Regions from separate parts of the Kosakonia pseudosacchari genome, predicted to be linked through region 2. Evidence: predicted binding sites of a transcription regulator. Region 2 holds the regulator's gene; each other region holds the start of a gene.
What was found. The regulator PurR, encoded in region 2, represses purine synthesis genes. The targets are predictions, from matches to a motif close to CANGCAAACGTTTGCNTG.
Positions count from the first base shown of each region.

Region 1: carA (glutamine-hydrolyzing carbamoyl-phosphate synthase small subunit) is a predicted target of PurR. The motif match lies at 1,617-1,634, and genes of this name have one in related genera.
Region 3: IP581_RS22665 (nucleobase:cation symporter-2 family protein) is a predicted target of PurR. The motif match lies at 1,610-1,627, and genes of this name have one in related genera.

Region 1 is NZ_CP063425.1:751,810-755,090, reverse strand. Features, by position in the region: gene carB (carbamoyl-phosphate synthase large subunit) at 1-233, opposite strand, end outside; gene carA (glutamine-hydrolyzing carbamoyl-phosphate synthase small subunit) at 250-1,398, opposite strand; gene dapB (4-hydroxy-tetrahydrodipicolinate reductase) at 1,853-2,674, opposite strand; gene IP581_RS03505 (alanyl-tRNA editing protein) at 2,836-3,281, opposite strand, start outside.
Region 2 is NZ_CP063425.1:2,154,355-2,157,635, forward strand. Features, by position in the region: gene punC (purine nucleoside transporter PunC) at 1-186, opposite strand, end outside; gene punR (DNA-binding transcriptional activator PunR) at 298-1,209, shown strand; gene purR (HTH-type transcriptional repressor PurR) at 1,228-2,253, opposite strand; gene cydH (cytochrome bd-I oxidase subunit CydH) at 2,551-2,640, shown strand; gene IP581_RS10150 (MFS transporter) at 2,810-3,281, shown strand, end outside.
Region 3 is NZ_CP063425.1:4,774,643-4,777,923, forward strand. Features, by position in the region: gene recG (ATP-dependent DNA helicase RecG) at 1-1,554, shown strand, start outside; gene IP581_RS22665 (nucleobase:cation symporter-2 family protein) at 1,679-3,064, shown strand; gene IP581_RS22670 (AsmA family protein) at 3,186-3,281, shown strand, end outside.

The DNA.
Region 1 (3,281 bases), 1.4 Mb from region 2:
ATAATTTTGCGTACTACTTCCCAGTGGATCGGCTCGATATAGGTCGCATCAGCCATCTCCGGGTCGGTCATAATGGTCGCCGGGTTGGAGTTGACCAGAATGACGCGGTAACCCTCTTCACGCAGCGCTTTACACGCTTGTGCGCCAGAGTAGTCAAATTCACATGCCTGGCCGATAACAATCGGGCCAGCGCCAAGGATCAGGATGCTTTTTAGGTCTGTACGTTTTGGCATTGCTCTTTTCTCCTGATTATTTGGCGGTATGACGATACTGCTCGATTAACTCAATAAAGTGGTCAAACAGCGGCGCGGCGTCGTGCGGGCCTGGACTTGCTTCCGGGTGCCCCTGGAAACTAAACGCCGGTTTATCGGTGCGGTGAATGCCTTGCAACGTGCCATCGAACAGCGATTTGTGCGTTACGCGCAGGTTTGCAGGCATTGACGCTTCATCAACCGCGAAACCGTGGTTCTGCGCAGTGATCATCACGGTATTGTTATCGATATCTTTTACCGGATGGTTACCGCCGTGGTGGCCAAACTTCATTTTCACCGTCTTCGCACCGCTCGCCAGTGCCAGCAACTGATGACCCAGACAGATACCGAACACCGGAATATCCGTTTCAAGGAAGGTTTTAATCGCCTCGATGGCGTAATCGCACGGTGCCGGGTCGCCAGGACCGTTAGACAGGAAGATGCCGTCCGGATTGAGTTTCAGCACATCCGCCGCCGGGGTTTTCGCCGGAACGACCGTCAGGCGGCAGCCTCTGTCTACCAGCATGCGCAGGATGTTGCGTTTTGCACCGTAGTCGTATGCGACAACGTGGTACGGCAACTCACTCTCGCTCTTCGCCGGCGGCAGGTCATCCGCCAGTGTCCAGCTGCCTTGCGTCCAGCTGTAGGTTTCCGCCGTTGTGACTTCTTTCGCCAGATCCATACCGTTCAGGCCCGGGAAGGCTTTCGCTTTTTCCAGCGCCAGCGCGGCATCAACGTTATCACCCGCGATGATGCAGCCGTTCTGCGCGCCCTTTTCACGCAGCAGACGCGTCAACTTACGGGTATCAATATCCGCAATCGCCACAATGTTATGGCGCTTAAGATAAGAAGAGAGATCTTCGGTACTGCGGAAGTTGCTGGCAATCAGCGGCAGGTCACGAATGACCAGACCTTGCGCATGTACCTGGGAGGATTCTTCATCAGCGGAGTTAGTGCCGACATTGCCGATATGAGGATAAGTAAGAGTAACAATTTGGCGGGAATAGGAAGGATCAGTGAGGATTTCTTGATAACCGGTCATTGAAGTATTGAAAACGACTTCCCCAACCGCCGTGCCCGTTGCCCCTATGGCCCGACCGTGAAACTGGGTTCCGTCTTCCAGAACCAATAGCGCTGACTTAATCAAAACACCCTCCAGAGAATATTCACTCACTTTATTTGCATATTAATTCATATTGAGAGCCTGAATCAATGCAAATTTGCTTGCCGTGGATTTTTGGCAAACGGCGGCATTCTGGAGAGATGTCGGTTAAAAGTCAACTTTTCTCCGGTATTTTTCTTATTCTTTTACGCCACTGCCCCTTTTTACTGGATTTAATCGATAAAAAGATCAGATAAACTCAGCGGGAAAACGCTTGCGCGCTGAGAAAATTGCATTTTCTAACAGCGGACATCAAAAAAGTAGACCAGATGGTCAAAATTTACAATTGAGAAACTTAAAACAGGTAGATAAACAGAGATTATGGCAGGTTTGTATAAAATGAAGGATGAAAAAGGAAAAATAAAAGGGCAATAACATATTGCCCTTTGCAATCAACTGATTATGACTGCAACAACCACATCACGATGGGTAATAAACCTTATAAATTGTTGAGATCAAGCACATCCCGCATATCAAAAAGGCCATTATTCTTTCCTTTCAGCCACAAAGCGGAGCGAACCGCACCATTGGCAAACGTCATGCGACTGGAGGCTTTATGTGTGATTTCAACACGTTCGCCAATATCGGCGAACATCGCGGTATGTTCGCCGACGATGTCGCCTGCACGTACCGTGGCAAAGCCAATCGTGCCGGGAACACGCTCGCCGGTATGCCCTTCGCGCGCATAAACCGCGCACGTTTTTAAATCTTTATTCAGTGCCCCGGCAATCGCCTCACCCATCGCCAGCGCCGTACCCGACGGGGCATCGACTTTGTAGCGATGGTGCGCTTCGATAATTTCGATATCGGTGTAATTCCCCATGACTTTCGCCGCTTTCTCCAGCAGTTTGAGCATGACATTGACGCCAACGCTAAAGTTGGCAGCAAAAACAATGGCGATATCGTGTGCCGCTTCGGTAATGGCCTGCTTGCCCGCGTCATCAAAACCGGTGGTGCCAATTACCATTCCTTTATGGTGCTGGCGGCAGAAAGCCAGATGTGCCAGCGTGCCTTCCGGGCGGGTGAAATCGATAAAGACATCGAAATCCTCTTTCACCGCCTCAAGACTGCTCTGCACGGTCACACCGGTTTTCGCCGCGCCAGCCAGTTCACCGGCGTCGCTTCCCAGCAGAGAAGAACCTTCGCGTTCCAGCGCCGCGCCAAGTTCAACGCCGTCCATTGCCAGTGTTGCCTGAATCAGCTGGCGGCCCATACGCCCGCCAGCACCCGCGATGGCTACGCGGATTGGTGCATCATGCATAGTTGTGCTCTTTTGTTAAAAAAATGCGTAAGAATCGTTTCCAGATTAACCAGCCCGTGTCGGGGCCACCAGCCGAAAACACCGATAATAAGAAATTAATGATATACAGCCGGAAATATCAGTAAAAGGCATGATACGACGAAGCGCGCGTTCAGAAAGGCTCATTGCACCGTGTAATACACAATAAGCTGACCTTTTTTGATTTTAATATTACTGATAACCACTTGACCAAGCGCCGCCAGCGAGGGGACATGGGTTCCGCCGCAGCCATAGGCGGGAAGATCGCCAAAACGCACGGTGCGACGTCCCGCGTCGAAGGTAACAATGCGAGGCAATGCAGCCGCCTGCCAGTGCGCGATGTGCTCGCTGAGCGCATCAATATCAGGCACGCTGGCACTGTCGGTTGCGTTAAATGTAATCCGCCCTTCTCCCGGCCAGTGGTGCGCTTTAATCGGTTGCCAGCCATGCAACTCTCCCGCATAACCAACCAAATGCCCGGCGGAGTGTAACTGGGTGTGTAGCGCCCTGGAAACCGCATCTACCTGTAAAGTGACCTCCTCGCGGGGCAAGGGTTGGGCCAGGAGATGAATAATCTCGTCATCTTGCT
Region 2 (3,281 bases):
CCCCCATACCAGTTGCGCAATGGCAAAGCCCGCCAGAAACAGGCTTAAGGTTGCGCTAACCACCGCAGACGATGTGTGTAAATCTTGCTGTATCGCGCTGAAAGCGGGGAGGTACATATCAGTGGCTAAAAAGCCGAGCACGCTTAATCCCGCGAGCCAGACTAAAAATCCATTGCCAGGTTGCATGTGGGTTTCTCTTTATTGCAGGTAATCAGGGCTGTTGAGTGTAAGGAGTGCATTAAGGCTTGTGAAACGCTAATATTTGCGTAGTGGTTTCAAAATTTTTGCAGGCAGATTATGTGGTCAGAATATTCGCTGGAAGTGGTTGATGCTGTCGCCCGCAATGGCAGTTTTAGCGGTGCAGCGCAGGAGTTACACCGTGTGCCCTCTGCAGTGAGCTATACCGTGCGACAGCTTGAGGAGTGGCTGGCTGTTCCGCTGTTTGAACGCCGCCATCGTGATGTCGAGCTCACGCCTGCCGGGGTCTGGTTTTTGAAAGAAGGGCGTGCTGTTATCAAAAAAATGCAGATCACCCGTCAGCAGTGTCAGCAAATCGCTAACGGCTGGCGCGGACAACTGGCGATTGCGGTCGACAACATCGTCAAACCTGAGCGTACCCGGCAATTGATCGTCGATTTCTATCGCCATTTCAGCGACGTTGAGTTACAGGTCTACCAGGAAGTATTTAACGGTGTCTGGGATGCGCTTGCTGATGGGCGGGTTGAACTGGCGATCGGCGCAACGCAGGCCATTCCCGTCGGCGGGCGCTATGCGTTTCGCGATATGGGGATGCTGAGCTGGAAATGTGTGGTTTCCAGTCGCCATCCGCTGGCGTCACTGGCAGGCCCGCTTAGCGACGACACCTTACGCAACTGGCCTTCACTTATCCAGGAAGATACGTCCCGTTCGTTGCCCAAACGTATTACCTGGCTGCTGGATAATCAGAAACGCGTGATCGTCCCGGATTGGGCGTCGTCGGAGGCGTGCTTATCGGCAGGATTATGCGTGGGAATGGTGCCGGCACACTTTGCCCGCCCACGGCTCGACAGCGGTGACTGGGTCGCGCTGACGCTGGAAAACCCCTTCCCGGACGCGGCGTGCTGCCTGACGTGGCAGCAAAATGAAGCTTCCCCGGCGTTAAACTGGCTGCTGGAATACCTGGGAGATAGTGAAACGCTGAATAATGAATGGTTACGGGAGCCGAATTAACGGCTCCGTAATAAGCGATTAGCGGCGGTAGTCGCGGAACGGACCATCGGCCACGGAACGGCGCTCAACCAGGCGCGGATGCACTTCAATAGACTGCGACTCTTCGCGCTTGTTGACGATGCGATCAAGCAGCATGGTAAACGCCGTTTCTCCCAGCGAGTCTTTCGGCTGGTGAATCGTGGTCAACGCCGGGGTGAAGAAGCGTGAGTTACGCACGTTGTCATAACCAATCAGGGAAATATCCTGCGGTACGCGTAAACCCATCTCATCGGCAGCGCACAGCGCGCCCATTGCCATAATGTCACCACCGCAAAAGACAGCGGTAGGACGATGCGCCTGACCGAGGATTTGCTGCATCGCGCGATAGCCGGATTCCGGCTCGAAATCGCCCTGGACGATCCAGCTTTCCGGCACGCTAATAAGAGCTTCTTCCATCGCTTTCATAAAGCCAGCCAGACGGCCAGCGCCAGTGTTACGCTCCAGAGGACCGGGGATCACGCCAATATCGCGGTGTCCGCGGTCAATAAGATAGCGCCCGGCCATATAACCGCCTTCAAAGGCGTTATCAATAACGGAATCCGTAAAGTCGGCCTTCGCTTCGCCCCAGTCCATCACCACCATCGGGATATGGCGGTACTCTTCGAGCATGCTTAACAGCGATTCCGGGTATTCGGAACACATTACCAGCAAGCCATCGACGCGTTTTTGCGCCATCATCGACAGATAAGCCCGCTGTTTTTCCAGGCTATTCCAGGCATTACCGAGGATCAGGGTGTAACCCTTCTGGAAGCACTTTTTCTCAACGGCTTCAATAATTTCAGCAAAGTAGGCCGCTTCACTGCTGGTGGCCAGCAAGCCGATCGATTTTGTGTGATTCACTTTCAGGCTGCGGGCGACGGCGCTGGGGGAATAGTGCAACTCTTTAATCGCCGCCCACACGGCATTGCGCGTTTCTTCGGCGACGAAACGGGTTTTGTTAATTACATGTGATACGGTTGTAGTGGAAACGTTTGCTCGTTTCGCTACGTCTTTAATCGTTGCCATCAGATATCACTCCAGACCATATCATAAGCTCCTGATAATACATAAGGTAAACGTTTGCCTTTAATCACCCTGTACCCATCAAAGGGGGTGCGGTACGCCGGGAAAACGACACTGGACGTCAGGAGGGGAGTCAATGGCCGGTACGCTAATAAATTTAGCGTCGAATTTTGTCTGATCTTGAGCAAAAGGGGAAGTATTAAAACGTTTCTCCTGCCAATTCCCGCAAGATTTTTAAGATAATTTGTGCAAAAATGCGTTATCTCACTTTTTGTGGGGAAATTAAAAAGGGGAAAATTGATGAGCACCGATCTGAAGTATTCTTTAATCACTACCGTCATCGTTCTGGGCCTGATTGTTTTCGGCGGTCTGACTGCTGCACTGCATTGATCTATCGCGAGGGAGAGCCTCTTCTCCCTCGGTTTTCTTCCCCCGCTATTGTTATCACTTCTGCAATAATCTTTTGTCATTCTGCTAACTTCTGTTTTTTGTGATAGCTGTCATACTTTTGACTTCAGCGACAGGGTCGCAAGTCGGCATGTCTATTTTGGAGTGACAGATGAAAATTAATTTCCCTTTGCTTGCCCTGGCGATTGGCGCCTTCGGCATTGGTACCACCGAGTTTTCCCCGATGGGATTACTGCCGGTTATTGCCCGCGGCGTTGACGTTTCTATTCCGGCGGCGGGGATGCTGATTAGCGCCTACGCGATCGGCGTGATGGTCGGTGCGCCGTTAATGACGTTGCTGCTGTCTCACCGCGGCAGACGCAACGCCCTGATCTTTTTGATGGCGATTTTTACGCTCGGTAACGTGCTGTCGGCGATTGCGCCGGATTACGCCACATTAATGCTGGCGCGTATCGTCACCAGCCTGAACCATGGCGCTTTCTTTGGTCTTGGTTCGGTGATGGCAGCAAGCGTGGTCGCGAAAGAGAAGCAGGCCAGTGCGGTGGCGACCATGTTCATGGGGCTGACCATTGCTAACATTGGCGGTGTCCCTGCCGCGACCTGGCTGGGTGAAACCATTGGCT
Region 3 (3,281 bases), 2.3 Mb from region 2:
TGTGCTATCAACGAACTGCTGCCGCCGGAACTGGCGCAGGGCATGATGAGCCTGCCAGAGGCGCTGCATACGCTGCATCGCCCGCCGCCTACGCTGCGATTAAGCGATCTGGAAAGCGGGCAGCACCCGGCGCAGCGCCGTTTGATCCTTGAAGAGTTGCTGGCGCACAACCTCAGCATGCTAGCGTTGCGCGCTGGCGCGCAGCGATATCATGCGCAACCGCTCAGCGCCAAAGATGAACTGAAAAAGCGCCTGCTGGCTTCATTGCCGTTTAAACCCACTGGCGCACAAGCGCGCGTGGTCGCGGAGATCGAACGCGATATGGCGCTGGATATACCTATGATGCGCCTGGTGCAGGGCGATGTCGGTTCCGGTAAAACGCTGGTTGCCGCGCTGGCAGCGCTGCGGGCGATTGCCAATGGCAAACAAGTGGCGATGATGGCGCCTACCGAACTGCTCGCCGAGCAGCACGCCAACAATTTCCGCACCTGGTTTGCCCCGCTCGGCGTGGAAGTGGGCTGGCTGGCAGGTAAGCAAAAAGGTAAAGCACGGCAGGCGCAGCAGGAAGCGATCGCCAGCGGTCAGGTGCAAATGGTGGTGGGTACCCACGCGATTTTCCAGGAACAGGTGCAGTTTAACGGCCTTGCGCTGGTGATTATCGACGAACAGCACCGCTTTGGCGTTCACCAGCGGCTGGCGCTGTGGGAAAAAGGTCAGCAACAGGGTTTTCACCCGCATCAGTTGATCATGACCGCAACACCGATCCCGCGCACGCTGGCGATGACTGCCTACGCCGATCTCGACACCTCAGTGATCGACGAACTGCCGCCGGGCCGTACACCGGTCACTACCGTCGCCATTCCGGATACACGCCGCAACGAGATTATTGACCGCGTGCGCAGCGCCTGCACCGGTGAAGGCCGCCAGGCCTACTGGGTTTGTACCCTGATTGAAGAGTCCGACCTGCTGGAAGCGCAAGCGGCGGAAGCGACCTGGGAAGAGTTAAAACGGGCGTTGCCGGAGCTGAATGTCGGCCTGGTGCATGGCCGCATGAAACCGGCAGAAAAACAGGCGGTAATGCAGGCATTCAAACAGGGTGAGCTGCATCTGCTGGTCGCCACCACGGTAATTGAAGTGGGCGTCGATGTACCGAATTCCAGCCTGATGATTATCGAAAACCCGGAGCGGCTGGGACTTGCGCAACTCCACCAGCTACGAGGTCGCGTCGGGCGCGGCGCGGTTGCGTCGCACTGTGTACTGCTCTACAAATCCCCGCTTTCCAAAACCGCGCAAAAGCGCCTGCAAGTGCTGCGCGACAGTAACGATGGCTTTGTGATTGCGCAAAAAGATCTGGAAATTCGCGGCCCCGGCGAACTGCTTGGCACCCGCCAGACCGGCAACGCGGAGTTCAAAGTCGCCGACCTGCTGCGCGACCAGGCGATGATCCCGGAAGTGCAACGGGTAGCGCGTCATATTCATGAACGTTATCCGCAGCTTGCCGAAGCGCTGATTGACCGCTGGATGCCGGAAACAGAACGCTATTCCAACGCCTGAGTTTTAGAATCTTATCCCGTAAAAATAACACCCCTTAGAAAAGTATGTTTTTAGCAAAGCAACCGTTTGCTTTTACCAAACAGTCCGATAAAATCAGCGCTTTTCCATCAGGGGATTGCTTGAGATGTCCGTAAACACCATCGAGTCAGAAAGTGCGCAACCGGTTGCGCAGACTCAACCCAGCGAACTGATCTACCGCCTTGAAGATCGCCCGCCGCTGCCGCAGACCCTGTTTGCCGCGTTACAGCACCTGCTGGCGATGTTTGTTGGCGTTATCACGCCCGCGCTGCTCATCTGCCAGGCGCTGGGTTTACCGGCTCAGGACACTCAGCACATTATCAGCATGTCGCTGTTCGCCTCGGGCGTCGCCTCTATTATCCAGATCAAAGCCTGGGGACCGGTCGGCTCCGGGTTGCTCTCAATTCAGGGCACCAGTTTTAACTTTGTTGCGCCACTGATTATGGGTGGTACCGCGCTGAAAACCGGCGGTGCGGACGTGCCCACGATGATGGCTGCGCTGTTCGGCACCCTGATGCTGGCCAGCTGCACTGAAATGGTCGTCTCCCGCATTCTGCCGTTTGCGCGTCGCATTATTACTCCACTGGTTTCCGGCGTGGTGGTGATGATTATCGGCCTGTCGCTGATCCAGGTGGGGCTGACCTCCGTTGGCGGCGGTTTTGCCGCGATGGGCAACCACACCTTCGGCGCGCCGAAAAACCTGCTGCTGGCAGGCGTGGTTTTAGGGCTGATTATTCTGCTTAACCGCCAGCGCAATCCGTATCTGCGCATTGCATCGCTGGTGATCGCCATGGCGGTTGGCTATGTGCTGGCGATGTTTATGGGCATGCTGCCGGAATATAGCGCACCGGCAACGTCTTTTATGGTGCCAACGCCGCTTTACTACGGCCTGAGCATTGACTGGACCCTGCTGCTGCCGCTGATGCTGGTATTTATGATCACCTCGCTGGAAACCATCGGTGATATCACCGCCACTTCTGACGTTTCCGAGCAGCCCGTCGCTGGCCCGCTGTATATGAAACGCCTGAAAGGCGGCGTGCTGGCAAATGGCCTCAACTCCTTTGTTTCCGCTGTTTTCAACACCTTCCCGAACTCCTGCTTCGGCCAGAACAACGGCGTTATTCAGTTGACCGGCGTTGCCAGCCGCTATATCGGCTTCTTCATCGCGGTGATGCTGATGGTGCTCGGCCTGTTCCCGGCGGTGAGTGCGTTTGTGCAGCAACTGCCTGAGCCGGTGCTGGGCGGCGCAACGCTGGTGATGTTTGGTACTATCGCCGCATCCGGTGTGCGCATTGTTTCCCGTGAACCGCTGAACCGCCGTGCGATCCTGATTATCGCGCTGTCGCTGGCTGTGGGCCTGGGTGTTTCCCAGCAGCCGCAGATCCTGCAATTCGCGCCGGACTGGCTGAAAAATCTGCTCTCTTCCGGCATTGCCGCAGGTGGGATCACCGCGATTGTACTGAATCTGATTTTTCCGCCAGAGAAAAACTGATAAACCCTGCGGCAACGGGACGAAAACCGTTGCCGCCGTAATCTCCTTTCATCATTCCGCCCTTGAGCATTGCGCATAAATCGTGCATAACTGCCAGACTGGCAACTGGGGATGGAAGATCATGAAATTTCTTGGAAAGCTGCTCCTTTTCGTTGTTATCGCTCTGCTTGTGGCGGTCATCGCCTGCTATTTCCTGCTGCAAATGCGCTGGGGCGCA